2 regions of the Exiguobacterium sp. FD-YE-25-4 genome follow, and region 1 is predicted to be linked to the other one. Evidence: riboswitches for the same ligand, from Rfam matches in the RefSeq annotation. Region 1 holds a riboswitch; the other holds the start of a gene.
What was found. Region 1 has a riboswitch for FMN ahead of ribD (bifunctional diaminohydroxyphosphoribosylaminopyrimidine deaminase/5-amino-6-(5-phosphoribosylamino)uracil reductase RibD). Riboswitches for the same ligand answer to the same signal wherever they lie in the genome.
Positions count from the first base shown of each region.

Region 2: another riboswitch for FMN. It lies ahead of AC13H5_RS10335 (ECF transporter S component); the one in region 1 lies ahead of ribD (bifunctional diaminohydroxyphosphoribosylaminopyrimidine deaminase/5-amino-6-(5-phosphoribosylamino)uracil reductase RibD).

Region 1 covers NZ_CM168041.1:2,218,610-2,229,284, forward strand. The annotation lists gene ribE (riboflavin synthase) at 1-557, opposite strand, end outside; gene ribD (bifunctional diaminohydroxyphosphoribosylaminopyrimidine deaminase/5-amino-6-(5-phosphoribosylamino)uracil reductase RibD) at 538-1,617, opposite strand; FMN riboswitch at 1,770-1,912, opposite strand; gene AC13H5_RS11460 (undecaprenyl-diphosphate phosphatase) at 2,006-2,818, opposite strand; gene AC13H5_RS11465 (homing endonuclease associated repeat-containing protein) at 3,271-3,912, shown strand; gene AC13H5_RS11470 (GGDEF domain-containing protein) at 4,303-5,985, opposite strand; gene AC13H5_RS11475 (DegV family protein) at 6,107-6,937, opposite strand; gene AC13H5_RS11480 (ABC transporter ATP-binding protein) at 7,106-7,804, shown strand; gene AC13H5_RS11485 (ABC transporter permease) at 7,810-10,131, shown strand; gene AC13H5_RS11490 (DUF4261 domain-containing protein) at 10,218-10,675, shown strand, end outside.
Region 2 covers NZ_CM168041.1:1,994,134-2,004,808, reverse strand. The annotation lists gene AC13H5_RS10345 (2'-5' RNA ligase family protein) at 1-28, shown strand, start outside; gene AC13H5_RS10340 (nucleotidyltransferase family protein) at 120-647, opposite strand; gene AC13H5_RS10335 (ECF transporter S component) at 777-1,364, opposite strand; FMN riboswitch at 1,524-1,665, opposite strand; gene AC13H5_RS10330 (HesB/IscA family protein) at 1,763-2,119, shown strand; gene AC13H5_RS10325 (hypothetical protein) at 2,160-2,402, opposite strand; gene AC13H5_RS10320 (NAD-dependent epimerase/dehydratase family protein) at 2,530-3,384, shown strand; gene AC13H5_RS10315 (NAD(P)/FAD-dependent oxidoreductase) at 3,421-4,398, opposite strand; gene AC13H5_RS10310 (NAD(P)/FAD-dependent oxidoreductase) at 4,665-5,876, shown strand; gene AC13H5_RS10305 (YuiB family protein) at 6,001-6,318, shown strand; gene glcT (glucose PTS transporter transcription antiterminator GlcT) at 6,424-7,269, shown strand; partial or broken gene ptsG (glucose-specific PTS transporter subunit IIBC) at 7,486-8,985, shown strand; partial or broken gene ptsG (glucose-specific PTS transporter subunit IIBC) at 9,126-10,675, shown strand, end outside.

The sequences.
Region 1 (10,675 bases):
GCCAACATGTCACATTCCAAATTGACCGCGTCTCCTGCCTGTTTCATCCCGAGTACCGTCTCACTGTACGTATGCGGGATGAGCGACAACGTGAACCCGCGTTCGGTGACATCAAATACCGTCAAGCTCGTCCCGTCGACCGAAATCGAACCTTTTGGGACGATATAGCGGAGGAGCGACGGCTCACAGCTGATGTCGACATAGACGGCGTTCGCGAGCGCCCGTTTTTTCACGATGCGCCCGACCCCGTCGACGTGACCCGAGACGAAATGGCCGCCGAAGCGTCCGTTCGCGGGCATGGCCCGCTCCAAGTTGACGTTCGTGCCGGGGCGGACCCTGTCGAGACTCGACGCTTTGAGCGTCTCCGGCATGACATCGACCGAGAAACTGTCACGGTCGAACGTCGTCACCGTGAGACAGATGCCGTTGACGGAGATGCTGTCACCGAGCTTCACGTCCTCGAGGACGACCTTCCCGCTCAGCGTGAGCCGAAGTGACGGACCGTTCCGTTTCACTGCCTTGACACTGCCAATCTCTTCAACGATTCCCGTGAACATCGGACTCCTCCTTTCGCATGATCAGTTTGATGTCGGTGCCGACCGTCTCGACCGATTGAACCTCATACCGTTCGACCGCATCGAGCGGCCCATCATGATGCGAACGGTAAAAACCGCCCTTGCCGCCGAATACGCGTGGCGACTGGTACATGACCCACTCGTCGACGAACTGTCCGTCCAAGAGTGAAGTGACGAGTGTCGCTCCCGCTTCGACGAGCAGGCGGCCGATGCCGCGTGCGTAGACGTCTTGCAGGACAGCTTCGAGCGATGTGTAGTCGGCGATTTCGACGCCATTCGCTGTCAGCGCGTCACGTTTTGTTTGGTCGTCCGAAGTCGTGTACAGAAGCACCGGTACGTCGGTCGCCGTCCGGACGAGCTGACTCGAGAGCGGCGTACGCAACTCACGGTCGAGCACGATTCGGAGCGGTTGTGTCGTCTCACGGTCGAGCCGGACGGTGAGTGCCGGATCGTCGGCGAGGACGGTGCCGACGCCGGTCAAGATCGCGTCGACCGTCGCCCGCAATTCATGGACGTCCCGTCTCGCTGCTGTCCCGGTCACCCACTTGCTGTCACCAGTATCGAGGGCGACTTTGCCGTCGAGGCTCGTCGCCGTCTTCAAGATGACATAAGGCCGCTTCGTCTCGAGTGAACGCAAGAACGCCGTATTGAGCGCCCGCGCCTCACGCTCGAGTAGCCCGACCTCGACGTCAATCCCGGCCGCTTTCAACCGGGCGATGCCGCGCCCTGCGACGAGCGGATTCGGGTCTTCCATCGCGATGACGGCACGCTTGATCCCGGACTCGACGAGCAGATCGGCACACGGCGGCGTCTTGCCATGATGCGAGCAAGGTTCTAGCGTGACGTAAATCGTCGCACCGTACGCGGCAGCGCCGGCCATGCGGATGGCGTGCACCTCGGCGTGCGCTTCCCCTGCCTTCAAGTGAGCGCCGAACCCGACGACCCGGCCGTCCTTGACGACGACGGCGCCGACACGCGGGTTGATGCCGGTCGATGAGGCGAACTTGGCCAATTGGATGGCTTGTTGCATGTACTGATTCATAATCTCCCTCCTTGTTTCGCACAAACAAAAAGACCTCAAGGAATGATCCTCAAGGTCTCGGTGGGAGGTGTCGGTCGTCATTTGGGCAAGCCAAATAAGCGTTTTCTTTACAGAAAAACGTACGACGAACTACAGGTCGCGTGGACCTGTTCTGTTTCCTTCTCCCATCCAGACTATACTGTCGGCTCTAGAATCGCACTAGATCCACCGTTCGCACACGTGCGCCCGGGTCACGGACTTGAGGCTCGCGCCTATCACCGCCGGTTGGGACTTTCACCCGACCCCGAAGGAATATTTGTTTGTACGCTTCCACTTTAGCGCAAAAATAAATCGATGGCAAAACGAAATGCGCAAAAAGGCGCCGCTCGTTTGAGCAGCGCCTTCAGAATCATGCCAAGAATAGGACGACGAGGAGACCGACGATCCAGCAATAGAACGAGAAATATTTGAGTTCGCCTTTTGCCATGATGTGTTGGAACCATTTGAGCGAGATGGCCGTGAGCGCATACGAGGCGATGAACGCCAAGATGAGCGGTCCGAACAGTTCACGCGTTTCCGGATTCGTGAACAGCGCCGGTCCATCTAAAATCATCGTCCCGAGACTGACCGGGATGAATAAGAAGAACGAGAAGCGGAGGGCCGACTCTTGCTTGATGCCGAGGAGCATCGCCATGACGATTGTGGCGCCGGAGCGGCTGATCCCTGGAATGAGTGCGACCGCTTGAGCAAGTCCAATCAAAATCGCGTCGCGGAGCGTGATGCCGCCGTCGCCTTTGTTCCCGCGCATGTTGCGGATGAACCAGAGCGCAAGCCCGGTCAAGATGAGCGTGTAACCGACCGTGGCGACTCCACCGAGCGTCTCCCCGATCCAATCACCGAACAAGACACCGAGCAAACCAGCCGGGACGGTCGCGACGAGCAAGAGCCCGATGAACTTAACATCAATCATCGTCTCGTCGCTGCGATCTTTCTTAAATAAGAACGTCCACAGACTGACGACGAGACGGACGACGTCTTTCCGATAAATCGTCAAGACGGCGAGCAGCGAGGCAAAGTTCACGAATATCTCGAACGAGAGTCCCGGCAGTTCGATATCGAACAGCTCTTGGAAGATGACCAAGTGACCGCTTGACGAAATCGGGATCGGCTCCGTGAAGCCTTGAATCAAACCGAGCAGTAAGTAGAACAACCATATTGTCATATCGTAATATCCTCTTTTCTTTTTTACATCAATTCCATTATTTTAGCAGACCGTCTGTTTCACTGACCAGCCTTTCAAAAAAAATTCGTTATTTTCAAAACTTTCATTGATTAGTCTGAAAATTAAATTTATTATAGAAGAGTACTCAACTGGTGCAACGGTGATGACCCCATTGGCCAGTTGGGTACTTTTTCGTACAGAATATGACATTTACGCCATCATAAAACTTTTTGTTTACAATTGAACCCATTTAATATTAAATTTGTAATAGAACTGTTACCATTTTTTCAAAGTGTAACCAGGGCTTTAGACCTATCGGTTCATAAAATCGGTTTAAAAAAACTTGAAGAATGCACTTATAAATTGTAAAAACTGGCCGATAGTATGATTGTAGAAGCAACTTCGTCATCTTTGTCGGTTCAGATATGAGTCCATGGAAGGAGGAACCATCATTGAGTCAAACGCTATCCACTAAATCCCACCACTTGTCCACCGAGCAGCAGAGGATGATTCACTGTATCCGTCTACTCGGCGACTTGCTGAAGGAACGTCCACGTCGCTCTGTGTATCGTCGCTTCGCGATGGAACAAAGCTGGCCATCTCCCGAGTCGATTATCCGACAGTTCGGGTCATGGGCCGAGGCGCTCGCCATCGCCGGCTACGAATGGCATGGAGAGGCGACCGTCGACCTCCCAGATAAAATGCCGAAGTACACGCGCGAAGATATCATCGAGACGCTCGCCCTCTACTCGCGCGACATGGGATCGATCATCACACTCAAAAAATATCAGGAATGGCGCAAGCTTCATCCGAAAGCACCGAGCCATTACCATATCGTCAAGACGTTCGGCTCGTGGCATGACGCCTGTGCCGAGGCCGGACTTGAAGCGAGTGTGACCTATTCCAAATCCGAGCTCTCGAACGCACTCCGTGAAGCGATTCACGAGATGGGCTTCTCTCTTTCCTTCGAGGCGTATCGCGAATGGGCAAAACGGAACAACAAACCATCCACGAAAGCCATCCTTCATCGTTACGGCTCGTGGTCGGCTGCGATTCACGCGGTCGAGTCAGAAATCTTCAATCAGAAATTATAATCTTTCATTCATAAGGAGGACGCCGGGTATCCGGTGTCCTCCTTTATTTTGTAGGTGTACCGTTGTCGCTCGTCCTTTCGGCGCCCACGCTTTCTGCAGGCAATCCCGGAGCCGCATCGCTTACGCTGCTGGGTCTCCGTCGGATTGCTGTCCTGCAAGAGTCGGGGCGCCGAGGGACGAGCGAATCGAATTCGATTTAATATTCGTTCAACGGCGCCTAGGCCGGTGCCCGAACTCCTAGGGGAGAGCGATGTAAGGATGACCCCGTAAAGCGCGGCACGCGCTGCGGAGGCATCCGCATCGCCCCAGGAACGGAGGGCATCGGCCCAAGCATCGTTCATGTTGATCAGACAAAAAAGGAGAACACCGATGAGCCTGTGTTCTCCTTCATCATTGAATCCGTTCCGTCGACGTGTCGCGGTAATGGGCGACCCGGTCCCGTCCATTGAATTTCGCACCGACGTACATGGCCCGGTCGGCGTGGCGGAGCAATGTATCGAGATCCTCGTACTCGTGGATCGTCTCGATGCCGATGCTCGCCGTCACCTGGACGCGAATCCCTTCCGAGCCGAACGGATGGTTGCGGAGCGCTTGGCGAATCTTCTCCCCCGTCACGATGGCAGCAGCCTCATCCATGCGTGGGAAGACGAAAACGAACTCTTCGCCGCCGTAACGCGTGACGAGATCCCCGCTTCGGATGAGACGCGTGAACAACGTCCCAGCCTCGATCAACACCTCATCGCCGAACGCGTGACCGTACGTGTCGTTGATCGCCTTGAAATGATCGAGGTCGACCAAGAACACCGACAACGGATACGATGCGACATCGTTCAACCGCTCTTTCGTCCACCGCTTGAGCGCCCGCTGGTTCGGGAGTCCCGTCATCGGATCGGTCAAACTTTCATGTTGGAGACGGTTCCGTTCGTCGATCCGTTCGAGCGACCAGGACAGTGTCTTCAACAGGCGATGGAGCTCGACGGCAATCGCCCCGTCGTAAGCCCCGTTCGCCGTCGTCGAGATCATACAGCTGACCGCGTTCGTCGTGCTCGACACCGGTTGGATGACGAGTGCCGAATGATGGAGCTCGGTTTGATGTGCCTGCAGGTCGGGATGCCACTCATGAAGCGAATCATACACAAAGTATGGTTCTTCCGCGTCGCGGTGCCGTTCGAGTGTGTAGGCGTCGGCGACGGGGGTGGACGTACGGCCGCTGATATCATAAAACGTCCGGTGCCCGTCCCGATTGACTTGGAGCCAGCCGCGCTCGAGCTCGACGACTTCCCGGAGCCCGTTCCAAAACTTCTCGATGAGCAGTTGCTCGTTGTCGACGCGGTACAGTTGCTCTTTCAACCGTTCGACTTGATCGATCTTCGACTGCGTCTCTTCGGTCTCCGTCGCTTTCGATAATCCCATCTTGAGGAGCGACAGGATGAGGAACGTCGCCATCAGCCCCGTGTATCCGAACAGTTGGAACGCCTCGATGGCGACCATCGTGAACAACAGCTCGAGCGAGATGACGAGCCAGTCAAAACGGAGCAAACGCCACATGATCGGGAGCGGGATCCGTTCCCCAATTAAGAACCGCGATAGCAGGAAACTGAAGCCGAGGACGAGGAACAAGACGGCAAAGAAGCCAATCAGCGCCGTACCTTGTTCGAGCAGATGAACGTTCGGTCCAATCTGTCCGCCGAGCCGCAAATAGACGAGCCCCGGCAAGACGAGGAGCATCGCCTCGATCAACGTATTGAGCGGATAGAAATGCAAAAAACGCCGACGTCCGACTTTGTTCGTGAACGTCCGGGCCTGAAACGTGAGTAAGAGGAGCTGTCCCATCAACAAGGCCGGCAACAGGCCGTACAAGAAGAACGTCATGAAGACGAACATCTCATGGAACGTAAAGTGAAGGTGCCGCCGCTTGAGCGGGTTCATGACGAACAGGGCGCCGAGCGTGAAGATGAACCAAAATAACGACCAATCAAACGTATCGATGCCGAGCCACATGTAGGCGAGGATTCCCATGAAGACGAGCGACCACGAGAACCAGCTTCTGATGAGGTACTTCCGAAATCGCATCGTCTCCCCCCTTTTCTTTATCATTCCTACATAGTATGAAGGGTTTTGGCGGAAGATTCCAGCCGTTGTTTGAAAGTTGTGACAATAAAAAAAGATCGCGACTCGCGTCACGATCCTGTCATCACTTTGCTTTTAAGAACGAAAAACCGATTGAGCCTGACCCCGTGTGGGCCCCAAGGAGCGGTGCGAGTGTGTCGACCCGAATTTTGGCTTTGTCGCCGAGTTCACGTTTCCACGACTCGGCCAGTTCTGGCACGTTCCCGTGGAAAATCGAGACGTCCGTGCATTCACCCGAATCGATGACTTGACGGAGCGCTTCGAACAACTGGGCTTGCGCCTTCTTATACGTCCGAACCGTTTGATACGGAACGATAAGACCGTCTTCGAAGCGAAGCACCGGCTTCAATTGCAACATATTCCCGATGAGCGCTTTCGACTTCGAGATCCGGCCGCCTTTTTGCATTTGCGTCAAGTTTTGCAAAATCAATTCGATGTGGACGTCCTCGACTCGTTGTTTCATATACGCTTCGACGTCCTCGAGTGTATCTCCACGCTCGACGCGTTCAATCAACTCTTCGAGCATGAGCCCCATCGTGTAGATGCCGGCACGTGAGTCGATGGCGAGCAGTTTGAACTCGGCAATCTCTGCGCCTTGAACCGATGCCGAATACGTCCCGCTCAAGTCCGACGACAAGTGGACGGCGATGCCCATATCATATTGGTCTTTGATGCTCTCATACAAAGTGACGAAGTCGCCGATGGCCGGTTGGCTTGTCGAGACGCGTTCACCTGCGTCGATCCATTCGTACACAGTCTTGGCATCGACCTCGACCCCGTCTTTATACGGCTGGTCGCCTTTGACGACGTAGAGCGGAACGATATGGATGTCCGGGTGGTGTTGAATCGAATCAGGAAGGACGACCGTGCTGTCCGTAATATAAGCAATTTTCATAGTAGGATTCTCCTTCAATCAAGATTAGTACCTGGTAATATTATTTTATCACAGGTGAAGCGGTTTCACTATTTTTTCAAAATTGAAATCCTATGAAGTTTCACATATTCCCGTCCGCGATGTGCTCGAAACGGGTAAAAGATAACATCGGACAAAGGAGGAATCGGTATGATTCACATTCAGCACGTCAATAAAATCTATAAGACCGGGGATGTCGAGACCGCGGCGTTGAAAGACATCGATTTGACAATCAATGACGGGGCCTTCGTCGTCATCCTCGGCCCGAGCGGGAGCGGCAAGAGTACGTTGTTGAACGTCATCAGCGGCCTCGACACGGTGACGTCCGGGACGATCACGTTCGGTGACACCGTCTTGACGGACTTATCGTCCGAGCAGATGACAGCGTTTCGACGCGACCATCTCGGCTTCATCTTTCAACAATATAATCTACTCCAAAACTTGACCGTCTACGAGAACGTTCAAATCGGGGCCGATTTATCGACCGACCCGCTCCCAATCGAAGAGTTGTTAGATCAAGTCGGGTTAGCGGCTGCCCGTGACAAATACCCGTACCAATTGTCGGGCGGCGAGCAACAACGCGTCTCGGTCGCCCGGAGTCTCGCCAAAAATCCGTCCATCATCTTCTGCGACGAACCGACGGGCTCGCTCGATGAGGACAATTCAAAACGGGTGCTCGAACTGCTCGAGCGCTTGAACGAGACGTACAACAAGACGGTCGTCGTCATCACGCACAACACGGGCATCAGTGAGATGGCCGATGACGTCATCAAAATGAACTCGGGACGAATCGTGGAGTATACGCACAACCCGGTCCGAAAAGCCGCTCGCGACATCCACTGGGGGTGAGACAGATGCTGTATAAAAACGTATGGAAGACGCTCGCCGGCAAATGGATGCAGCTCCTTGCCATCGCCGTCATCATCGTCATGAGCTCGCTCACGTATACGATGATGTTTTATGGCATCAGCGGCATCGAAGTGCCGACCGAGGAGTATCTCGCCTCATCGAATCAAGAGGATTTTGCCGTCGAGATGCTGAACCGGGTCACGGAAGAAGAGGCGGCCTTGCCTGAGTTGGCGGACTTCATCGCCTCCGGCCGCTACACGCTCTCGGACTTGCAACGTGTCGACGAGGCGGCGTTCGATGACTTGATCGCGGCACGCATCGACGCCGTCGAGGGCGAGATGGACGGCGCGACGCTTGAGCTCCGCGCCTCGAAGCTATTGACCTACCCGTTCGGCTCGAGCGAACACCGCGGACTCGTCTTGAAAGAAGCGGACACGATCAACGTGTCTTATCTCGAGGCTGGCAAGCGGCCTGAGCAAAACGATGAGATCGCCATCAATGCGAAATACGCCGAGAAGAACGGGATTGAAATCGGTGATTCGCTCGACCTCGGTACCCCTTTCACGGTGAGCGGATTCGTCTTGTTCCCGGACTACACGCTCCCGCTGTTTGATGAGAACTTCTTCAATTTGGATCCCGGCACGCAGACACTCCTTTTGATGACGGACGCCGCCTACGACGAGGTGATTGGAACCGAATCGTTCCGCCTTGCCGGTGTCACTGACGGGACGGTCGTGACCGACGTCGAGCTCCCGTTCGTCATCTCGGTCATGGAAACGGAAAACATCATGCGCAGCGGCGCCATCTATAGCGAGATCTCATCTGGTAAAGCGATGGCGCTCGGCTTGAGCCTGTTCATCGTCTCGATTGCCGTCATCATCGTCGCCATCCTGATTTCGAACATGCTCGAGGCCGAGCGCGGACAAATCGGGCTCTTGAAAGCGATTGGCTACAACCGCCGCCAAATCGCGGTCCCGTACCTAGTCTTCATCTTGTTGTTCGCGACGCTCATGCTCGTCATCGGCTATTTCCTCGGGCTCTACTTCGCCGAGCCGCTCAAAAATCTGTATCTCGACTTTTATCTGTTGCCGTCCATCACCATCGCCCAAAGTCCGCTCGTGTTTCTCACGGCCGTCTTCGCCCCGCTCCTGTTCTTCGCGCTCGTGGCGGGAGCCGTCATCTACAAAATCATGGGCGAGAGCGCTCTCGCTTTGCTGTCGCCTCGAGACAACGCCTCACTCAATCGACTGAGCCGCATCGTCAGCCGTCTGCTCCGGAACGCCCGCGGCAAGACGAAATTCAAATATTTATACGCCGTCAAAAGCACAGGCAGCTTCATCATCTTCTTTTTCGGTATCCTGTTCTCGACGCTCCTCATCGTCTTCGCCCTCATGATGAACGGGGCGGTCGACCGGATGACGGTCGGCGAGTTGAACGAGGCCGACTATGAATATGAGGCGTACACGACGACGCAACCCGTGCTCGAAGATGGACAAGAGCCGTTCCTCACCTACCCGTTCGCCTTCGCTCAAGACAACCTTGTCACGTTGAAAGGGCTCGATGCGACGAACACACTCTACCCTCTCGAAGACGAAGACGGGAACGAACTGGTACCGAAAGCGGATGAGATCATCGTCAACGCCTCACTCGCCTTGAAGCTCGGCCTCGAGACCGGGGACACGCTTGACATCGAACTCGACAACGAGACGTTGTCGTACCCGATCGGAGGTATCGCCGACGAATATGCGGGCGATGTCGTCTACCTGCCTCGGGCAACGCTCAGCGAACAATTATCGGGCGGGACGAAACGTGATTTGTTCAACGGGATTTATGCGACCGAACGGCCGGACGAGACGGACTATCCGACGGTCATCTCACGAAGCGGTCTGATTGAGCAGTCCCAATCGATCAATGAGTACATGAACTTGATGATGAACGTCATGATTGGCGGATCGGCCTTGATCGCCTTCAGCATCCTGTTCGTCTTGACCGCACTCACGGTCGAGAAAAATTATTACGTCATCTCGCTCTTGAAAGTGATGGGCTACGACCGGCGCGAGGTCCGCTCGATGATTCTCAATAGCTACTTCATCTACGCGCTCATCTCGGCCCTGCTCAGCATCCCGATCGCCCTCGTCATCTTGCGGGTCATCATCGTCGTGTTCGCGGAAGATTATGGACTCGTCTTGCCGCTCGAGTTCGAGTGGATTTATCTGCTTTACACACTCGGTGCGGTGACGCTCCTCTTCTTTGCAAGCACGTTCATCAGCCGTCGCAAGATCGATCAGATTCCGCTCCAAGAAGTATTGAAGACGTATCAAGAATAATTTTTCGCCAAATAGGGCATAATAAGAGAAGAGACCAGGCCTCTCCCTGTGAGGGGCCTGACTATTTGAAGAAGAGGATGATTCTTATGAACCGTACACAAGTATTGCTCGCCATCCCAGGAAACTGGTCATCGGCCGAGGCAGTCAGCGAACAAATTAGTTTACATAGCGAAGGCTACACGATGGCTGGCCTACTGCTGTTAGAAGATGAGACCGGAAAAGCGTTCACGGTCGAAGTCGTCGAGCGCGACCCGGCTCTCGCCGAAGCGATGATTCATGCCAGCTCGGGCGGTTTCACGCCGAAAATCGCGAAAGGGCTTACCCGCCACACGCACATCGTCTATTTGATCGTCGACGTCAATGACGTGACGGACATCGCGGCGGCCCGCCGTGCGGCCAATGCGATCTTGAACGCCGGCGGACTCGGCGTCATGGTCGAGACGGCTGGGGTCGCCTACTCGAAAGACGAATGGCAAGAGTCGAAAGAAGAAGACCTCGCTCTCGATTACTCGCTTCTCACAGCCATCACGGAAGAAGAAGACGC
Region 2 (10,675 bases), 220 kb from region 1:
TAGAGTAAAATTATCCGCACAAAAGTAACAAAGCTAAGTTACTTAGGTGCATTCTTCTGTCAGGTTTGTCATATGTGACTAGGACCGATAGAAGGGATTGACCAGGAAACGGTGGGGGTTTATCGTTCCTGACGAGGTATATCCACTTCTTGGAGTCTCGGCCAAGTGGCTTGCCAATTCTTTTTACTGATCCGGGCTCGATAAATATGATGGTGTGAAGAGTCGTTCGCAAAGGCCGGGGTCGGTCGTAACTGTAGTTTGACTATGTCGTCGATACCGTAAGGGGCGGCCAGCTTCAAGCGTCCGCTCGCATCAAGGCTGACACCGATGGCCGTGACCGTCTCAGGGAAATGGGCCAAGGCGTCGACCGCAGATTGATACGGTGGCAATTGATTGACCAGATGCATGCGGGCCTGGTTTTTGACCGACCAAGGGACGTTCGGTAACAGGTCGTGCAGTTGTGCCTCATACTGTTTTTCAATCGCCTCGTCGATGTGAGATCGGTCAAAGTAGATGACATCGACGTCCTCGGTCGGCGTCGGTACTTCGTAGCCGTGCGCGTCATCCCATATTTTTGCCCGCACGTATCCGGCACAAATCCACCAATCGGGTAAACCGAGCGAAGCGACGATTGTCAACAGACGCATCAGTTCCACATCAGTCTCTAAAAAATGGGTCACATCTTCAGTCGTGTTCAATCCATCTCCTCCTATTCTCTCATTAGCATAGCGTACCTATACAAAAAGCACCTAGACCGGGGTCTAGGTGCTTGTCAGTTACGCTTGAAGTTGCATGCGCTGGCGTTCGATCCACGGCTTCAATTTGAGGAAGAGTGGGACGAACAAGGCGCTGATCAACAAGGCCTTAATGAAGTTGAACGGCAAGATACCGTATAGGACGAGGTCCGTTTTGACTGCCGGTTGCGCCATCTCGGTCATGCCGAAGAAGAACGCGTAGGCTGGTAAGATGAGCAAATAGTTCAAGATCGCCAAGCTGAGTGCCATCGTGATCGTACCGGCCACGAGGCCTGAAGCGAGCGCTTTATTCGTTTTACGTTTATGGTAGAACCATGCGACCGGATACATGAAGGCGACACCTGCAAAGAAGTTCGCGACTTCACCGACCGGAACGCCGCCACCATTGAAGACATAGTAGAGGACGTTTTTTAGAGCGACAACCACGACGCCTGCGAGTGGGGAGAACACGATCCCGGCGACGAGCGCGGGAATGTCACTGAAATCCACTTTTAGGAACGGTGGTAGGAAAGGCAGCGGGAAGTTAAAGAGCATGAGGACAAAAGAAATGGCCCCGAGCATCGATAGCGTCACCAGTGTTGTCAATCGTTTGTTGCGCGTTGTTTTCATCAAAATCTCTCCTTTTGTCGCTCCTTGATGAATGGCACCCGTCGCATAGAAAAACCCGATTGTATCAAACAATCGGGAGAGTTTACGCGCATACGAAATAGATGTTCTCATCGGTGTTTAGACCACGCCGAAGAAAACATCCGGATATCGGTCGGATGCCGCCATCTTCTCCCATCCAGACTTTACTGTCGGCTTTCGAATCTCACGAAATCAGCAAGCAACGCCTTGCTCGCTCACGGGCTGAGAAGAACTTGTCTTCAATACCGCCGGTCGGGAATTTCACCCTGCCCCGAAGATGGAACGATTTAATTTTTTTTGTTACAGTTTAGTTATACAAGATATTTCACAAAATCTCAAGTCAGTTGACTTGAAGTTAAGATAACGAAGGAGGAGTTCAGATGATTCATTTGACAGAATCAGCCGCATTACAAGTCATCGATATGATGAAACAGACCGAACGCCCCGACGACCAGTACTTGCGGATCAAAGTGCAAGGGGGCGGGTGTACCGGCCTGTCTTACGGGATGGGGTTTGATGAGGATAAGACAGACAAGGACGTTCAGTTTGACCACCACGGCGTCCGTGTCATCGTCGCCGAAGCCGATCACGGGGTCGTCGACGGTCTCGAGATCGACTATAAGCAGTCGATGCTCGGAGGCGGCTTCACGATTAAAAACCCGAACGCCATCGCCACGTGCGGTTGCGGCTCGAGTTTCCGGACGGCGTCGAACGCCGGGACACCTGGGGATTGCTAAACGAAAGGCCAATCATGTTCATGATTGGCCTTTTTTGTATTCAGTCTGTCTCTTCAATCAGAATTAATCGAATGAGTTTCGAAGCCGCGTCTAACTCGATTTGATGTTGCCAAGGACGAAACGCTGTGATTTTACACGTGTCGTTCGTGATGCGGAACGAACAGACGCTCTCTTCCTCTTGGTCAAGGACCGAGTAACGGCTGAAGTCCGATAAGCTTTGGTAAATGGCATATTGTGTCGGTAATTCACACGACCATCCTTTTTCTAATGTGATCTGATGCATGCGTCTCGCCTCTTTCTTGTCTATATATATAAGAATAACAAAAATATTCAAGGATGTGGAAGATTAGTCGAGAGGATGCAAGGGAAAATGAAAAGAGATGTCATTTCATGTAGGAGGGGCAGGGACGATGAGAAAAGTATTGATTTTCGGTGGCTCACGCTATTTTGGAAAGCGGTTGGCGCTTCGGTTGGCGGAGGCCGGTGACGATGTGACGATTGTGACGCGTGGACAACTGCAAGTACCCGAGGCGGAGGGCATCCGGTCGATCAAAGGGGACCGGCAGTCGGTGGCGACGATGAAAGATTTGTCACGCGACCATTACGACCTCGTCTATGACAATATTTGCTTTAACCCGTACCAGGCAAAGATCGCCTCGGACGCTTTCATGGACCAGGTCGGTAAATATGTGCTCACGTCGACGATGTCGGTTTATGCGCCAGACGCCGAGTTGAAAGAAAGTGATTTCAATCCGCTCCATCATGACTATCATCTCGAATCCGAACATGATTACGGGCAAGGGAAGCGAGAGGCTGAGTCTTATTTCTTCCATCGCGCCTCGTTCCCGGTCGCGACGGTCCGCTTGCCAATCGTGCTCGGACCCGACGACTATACAGACCGTCTCAAGTTTTATATCGACGCCGTCCGACGGGAAGAGCCGATCGTACTGCATCACCCGGAAGCGAAGATGGGATTCATCTCAAGCTTTGAGGCGGCCGCCTTTCTAGAATGGGTCGGTCGGGCGAACGTGACCGGACCGTTCAACGCGGCGAGTGAAGGGGTCATCTCGCTCGGGGCACTCATGGAACGGATCGGCCATCACTTAAATAAACCGGTCCAGATCATCAAAGATGGCGAGTCGTCGCCGTACGATACGGACGTCGACTATTATATGTCGATTGCCGAGGCGAAAAAGGCCGGTTTCGTCTTCACTCAACTCGACGACTGGCTTGACCGGGTCATTGTGCAAACAATCCGCAAATGAAAAATGGCCCTCATCGTGAAGATGGGGGCCACATCATTATTTCCCGGCAAATACCGAAGTCGAATGTTGCGGGTGACGCGCTGTCGGGTCGACGAGCTGCTTCACCTGGTTGATGGCGATCGGGGCTTCACCGAAGCCTGTCGCAATCAATTTCACTTTTCCTTCATAAGTCGCGATGTCACCACAGGCGAAGATGCCGGCGACCGTCGTCTCCATGCGTGAGTCGACGCGGATTGTGTTCTTCTCGAACTCCATGCCCCAGTTTTTGATTGGGCCGAGCGATGAGACGAAACCGTAGTTACAGATGAGGTCGTCGATTTCGACGAATTTCGATTCGCCGTCTTTGTCCGTCAATTCGACCGACTCGATGTGTGTCTCACCTGAAAGTGACTCAATGTTATATGGTGTCCAGACGTTGATCGTTGAGGCCTTCATCTGTTCGACCGTATGCTCGTGGGCACGGAAGCGGTCACGGCGGTGAACGATATGGACTTCCTTGGCGATGCCTTCGAGCATGAGCGCCCAGTCGACAGCCGAGTCGCCGCCGCCAGCAATCATGACGCGGCGGTCGCGGAACTTCTCCATGTTGTCGACGAAGTAATGAAGGTTGGCATAGTCTTCACAACCATCGAGACCGAGTGGTCGTGCGGCGAATGCCCCGTTCCCGGCCGTGATGATGATGGCTTTCGTATGGTACTCATCCTTGTTCGTCGTAATCTGGAACGTGCCGTCTTCAAGACGTTCGACCGTCTCGACCGTCTCCCCGAGGCGATAGTCCTGCTCGAACTGATCGGCTTGGGCTTTTAATTGGTCAATCAAATCTTGGGCTTTCACTTTCGGGAAGCCGGCGATGTCGTAAATATATTTTTCTGGATACAGTGTCGATAATTGTCCGCCGAGCTGCGGCAAACTTTCAATCAACGCCGTATCGAGTTGGCGCATACCTGCATAAAATGCGGTGAACAGTCCGACCGGGCCGCCACCGATGATGATCACATCTTTCGTCGATTTCATCGAATTCCTCCTCAAAACGTATACATCCATTATAGTGACAATCGTGAATTAAATCCATTCTGTACAAACATCCTATACATTCAAAAAAAATTCAAGAAGATAAGCTTTTCCATTGAGAAAACGAAATAAACAGCGTACAATGAACAAGAAGCAATTGTGAACATTGGTTGAACAAGGTTTAGGCTTTATTGTGAACATTCATGTGAAAAAACACACAACATGATTGTTCAAGAAAACAAAACTATCAAAACAAGGTGGAAATGAACATGAAACGACCTAACATTGTTATTCTTGGCGCAGGTTTCGGTGGACTCATCACAGCGGTGAACCTCCAGAAGACGCTCTCAGCTGGCGACGCGAACATCACGCTCATCAACAAGCATGATTACCATTACCAGACGACGTGGCTCCATGAACCAGCGGCCGGAACGATGAAACCGGAGCAAGCTCGTATCTACATCAACGACGTTGTGAACCCGTCACGCGTGAAATTTGTCAAAGGGATCGTCGATCGCGTCGATACTACGGCTAAACAAGTACTCCTCGCAGACGGCTCGACTGTTGAATATGATTATGTCGTGTTCGCACTCGGCGGCATTCCAGAAACATTCGGAATCCCAGGCCTCAAAGAGAACGCGATGACAATCAGTTCATTGAACAGCGTCCGTAAAATCAAAGAACATATCGAATACTCATTCGCACAATACAAGACGAACGGGTCGGCTGACCGCTCGTACGTGACAATCGTCGTCGGCGGTGCAGGTTTCACAGGTATCGAGTTCCTCGGTGAGCTCGTCAACCGTGTCCCTGAGCTTTGCAAGCAGTATGACGTGCCACGTGAAGCGGTTCGTATCGTGAACATCGAGGCGGCTCCGACCGTCCTTCCTGGTTTCGACCCAGAACTTACGACGTATGCACAGAAATGGCTCGAGCGTAACGGTGTCGAGATGAAACTCGGCAACGGCATCAAAGGCGTTGAGCCTGGCGTCGTCACGTTCGGTCCGCTTCAAGGCGACACGACGGAGACGATCGCAGCGAACACGATCCTTTGGACAGGTGGCGTGAGCGGTAGCCCGATCATCGAGAAATCTGGTTTTGAAGCGGTCCGTAACCGTGTCATGGTCGAGGCGGACAACCGTGCCCCTGGTCACGACAACGTCTTCATCATCGGTGACTGCTCGGCTGTCATGGATCCGGTCTCAAACCGTCCATACCCGCCGACTGCTCAAATCGCGACGCAACAAGCGCACAACGTAGCGAAAAACATCGCGGCGCTCATCAACGGAAAATCGACTTCGAAATTCACGTATGAGAGCAAAGGGACAGTCGCTTCACTTGGCCATAACGACGGTATCGGCATCGTCATGGGCAAAAAGATCTTCGGTCGCAACGCTTCATTCATGAAGAAAGTGATCGACAACAAACACTTCATCGAATTGAAGAAGTACGGTCTCGTCCTCAAAAAAGGTAAATTCTAAGCAATATGACCAAGTAGCCCGCTCATCCGAACGGGCTACTTTTTTTGATGACGCCTCATGGTTCACCTTTGACCTAAGAGAGGGCGATTCGGTATAATAGACAACGGGAAAAGGGGGCAATCGCATGCATATCATCCAGGCTGTCATTGGGGCGATTCTTTATTTGGTCATCTTCTTCAGCATCGGCTTCATTTTGAACATGCTACTTAAAAAAACATGGACGCTCGTGTTCATCTATCCGATTTTCGTCATTATGATGATTGATAACGTCAAGCTCTCGAGTTACATCACGGAGACATCGACCGCGCTCGCCAACGTTTACGAACGGGTGCTCGGACTTCAGTTTTTGGATGTGTTCATGCTCGGTTTCGGACTGCTCGGTGCGATTTTGGCCGGCGTCACGATCCGCTACTTGCGTAAGAGTGGTTACTCAATGTTTTAAAGACGGCAGAAATGTTCGTCTTTTTTGTTTTCTGCCTACTTTTTTAGAAGGCGAACCGATATACTAGATAAGATAACGATTTAATTAGTAAGGGATGCGATGAGAATGACATTACCGATGTATACGATCAAGAAAGTGTTGAATAATAGCGTTGTCATTTGCCAACATGATCCGGAACCGGAAGTCATTCTACTCGGGAAAGGGATTGGCTTCGGCAAGAAAGCGGGCGATCTCGTCGACCCGGCCAGTGTCCCGGAGAAAGTGTATCAACTGACAGATAAAGAAGAACAATCTCAATACCGTGAGCTCGTCAAACACGTCGATGAAGACTTTATTGCCTTCATGCAAGAAATCGTCGGCTTTATCGAGAACAACACAGGTAAAAAAGTCGATCAACATATCCATATCGGTTTGACCGACCACTTGTTCTTCACGATGAAGCGGATCGAACAAGGGATGGAAGTGACAAATCCGTTCTTGCTCGAGACCGAATCGCTCTATCCGAATGAGTACGCCTTGGCTGAACGAATCGTCGATATGATTCACGAGCGGCTCGACGTGCTGTTGCCGGACGCGGAGATCGGATTTATCGCGCTCCATATCCATTCGGCGACGACGTTTAAAAACGTCCTCGAGGTCAACCGGCACAACCAAATCATCGGGCAAATCGTTCAGACGATTGAGAGTCGTTTGAACGTCAAAATGGACCGGAGTTCACTCGATTATAAGCGCTTACTTCGGCACTTAAGGTACGCCGTTGAGCGGGTTGCGACGGGTGAGATGGTGGAGGCCCCACAAAAAATTGAAAAGGTATTGCGCGAAGAATATCCGCTATGCTATAGTACTGCTTGGGAGCTGATGGGCATCATGGAACGCGAATTAAAGCGTCCTGTCCCGCGAGGTGAAGCGACATATTTGACGATGCATCTCCAGCGCCTAACAAGTAGATAACTGATACCACGTATCTTACGTGTTACTGATTCGATCAGGCATGAGTAAGGAGTGGAACGCAACGATGTCTCCATTAGGAGAGGTCTACGTTCTATACCTTATTCATGCCTGTTTCTGTTTTTATAAACGTTTATTATGAAAACGTTTAGATACGTCGGTTGTCTGACATCTACAGTCGTCTTTCCGCACGAAACAATCACAAAAGGAGGATTTATCATGTTTAAGCAGATCTTTGGTGTTCTTCAAAAAGTCGGTAAAGCACTTATGCTTCCTGTAGCGATCTTGCCGGCAGCCGGTCTTCTTCTTGCATTCGGTAACGCGATGCAAAACCCGGCCCTCACATCACGCGCTGGTTGGTTAACGAACGCAGGCGTTGTGAAATTCGCTCAGCTCATGGAGCAAGCGGGTGGCATTATCTTCTCGAACTTAGCACTCTTATTCGCAGTCGGTGTCGCGATCGGTTTAGCAGGGGACGGCGTTGCCGGACTTGCAGCCATCGTCGGATTCCTCATCATGAACAAAGTAATGGGTGTTTGGCTCGAACTCACACCTGAAATCATCGCACAAGGTGACCCGGCTTACGCATCAGTACTTGGGATTCCAACACTCCAAACAGGGGTATTCGGAGGGATCATCGTCGGTCTGATTGCCGCATGGGCATACAATAAGTACTTCAACATCGAATTGCCGCAATTCCTTGGCTTCTTCGCTGGTAAGCGTTTCGTCCCAATCGTTACTGCAGTATTGGCAGTTGTCGCTGGTTTCGTTATGCTTCTCATCTGGCCACCAGTTCAACACGGCTTGAACACGTTCTCAAACTTCATGTTGACTGAAAACCGCACGTTCGCGGCATTCATCTTCGGTTTGATCGAACGTTCATTGATTCCATTTGGTCTTCACCACATCTTCTACTCACCATTCTGGTTCGAGTTCGGCTCGTACACGGATGCAGCGGGTAACATCGTTCGTGGTGACCAAGCGATCTTCTTCGCACAAATTCGTGATGGTGCCGAGCTCACAGCTGGTACGTTCATGACTGGTAAGTACCCGTTCATGATGTTCGGTCTTCCAGCAGCAGCACTCGCTATGTACCATGAAGCACGTCCTGAGCGTAAAGCGGTCGTCGGTGGTCTCTTGGCTTCGGCAGCACTTACATCGTTCTTGACTGGTATCACTGAGCCGATCGAGTTCTCATTCTTGTTCGTTGCTCCACTCTTGTTCGCAGTACACGCAGTCTTTGCTGGCCTTTCGTTCATGGTCATGCACATCTTGAACGTCAAAATCGGGATGACGTTCTCGGGCGGTTTGATCGACTACCTTCTCTTCGGTGTACTTCCTAACCGTACAGACTGGTGGCTCGTCATTCCAGTCGGTCTCGTGTTCGCAGTCGTTTACTACTTCGGATTCCGTTTCGTTATCCGTAAGTTCAACCTTAAAACACCGGGCCGTGAAGATGAAGTCGTTGAGCAATCAACTGCTACAGGTTCGGAACTTGCACAAGATATCCTCGTTGGTTTCGGTGGTTCACAAAACATCAAACACTTAGACGCATGTATCACACGTCTTCGCGTTGAAGTTAAAGATAAGAGCCAAGTCAACAAAGAAGAATTGAAACGCCTCGGGGCAGCTGGTGTCCTTGAAGTCGGTAACAACATTCAAGCCATCTTCGGACCACGTTCGGATGCATTGAAATCAGAAATGCAAGCGGTCATCGCTTCAGGTAACGAAAAGAAAGCAAACTGAATGAAGCTATAAGCCAATCCATTATGGATTGGCTTTTTTTGTATGGGTGAAACGGTTTCAGCCTACTGGCAGATGGGGAAAAGTAAGTATTCTGACAAAAGGAGGGAACCATGATGTGGAAGAAAGTGTTTGGTGTTTTGCAGCGAATCGGGAAGGCACTCATGCTTCCGGTTGCGATTTTACCGGCAGCCGGTCTATTACTCGCATTTGGTACCGCGTTCCAAAACCCTGATCTCGTTTCGCTCTTGCCTTTCTTGGCAAACGATTCACTCGTCCTCGTCTGGCAAGTTATGACAGATGCCGGGGATATCGTGTTTGCCAATCTAGGTCTATTGTTCGCCGTCGGTGTCGCCATCGGGCTAGCCAACGGGGACGGTGTTGCCGGGTTAGCAGCTATCGTTGGTTATTTGATTATGAACAAGGTTATCAGCACGTGGAACGGTATTACCGCGGAAATCGCCCAGGGAGACCCGGCCTATGCCACGGTACTCGGGATTCCGACGCTCCAAATGGGGGTATTCGGAGGTATTATCGCAGGTCTCATTGCCGCATTCGCGTACAACAAGTACTTCAACATCAAGTTGCCGGATTTCTTAGGGTTCTTTGCAGGGAAACGGTTCGTGCCAATCGCGACCGCAGCGTTCAGCTTGGTGATTGGGATTGCGCTCGCCTATATTTGGCCGCCAATCGGAACGGCCATCAATACGTTCTCGAGCACGATCATTGAAGCGAACGTCGCGGTCTCCGCCTTCGTCTTCGGTTTGGTCGAACGTTCTTTGATTCCGTTCGGTCTGCATCACATCTGGTACTCTCCGTTTTGGTTCCAGTTCGGGGAATATACGAACCAGGCGGGGGATCTCGTCCAAGGGGACCAACGGATCTTCTTCGCCCAGCTTCGTGATGGGGTCGAATTTACAGCCGGTACGTATATGACCGGGAAATTCCCGTTCATGATGTTCGGATTACCTGCCGCTTGTCTCGCTATGTTCCACACGGTCCCGAAAGAACGTCGCAAAGACGTCGAAGGACTTTACTTCTCAGCAGCCCTCACTTCATTCTTGACGGGAATCACCGAGCCGGTCGAATTCTCGTTCGTCTTCGTTGCACCTCTACTCTTTGGTATTCACGCCGTCTTTGCTGGACTATCCTTTATGACCATGCACTTGCTTAACGTAAAAATCGGGATGACGTTCTCAGGCGGACTCATCGACTATCTATTGTTCGGAGTATTGCCGAACCGGACAGCTTGGTGGCTCGTCATTCCAGTCGGCCTCGTCTTCGCGGTCATTTATTACTTCGGGTTCCGCTTCGCCATTACGAAGTTCGACTTAAAAGTGCCGGGACGTGAAACCGTCGCTGAAGGAAAAGGAGCCCGAGCCGTAGTCGGAGACGATTTACCGTACGAAGTGCTCGTCGGTCTCGGCGGACCTGAAAACATCAAACACCTCGACGCCTGTATCACGCGTCTTCGCGTCACCGTGAACGATGTCAAACAAGTCGACAAAGACTTGCTCAAAGATTTGGGAGCGGCCGGAGTACTCGAAGTCGGAGATAACATTCAAGCCATCTTCGGACCGAAATCAGATACGCTCAAATCACAAATCGCGGCCATCATCGAGGGCGGCGAATACAAGCCGAAAGAAAAAGCCGTCATCACACCGGA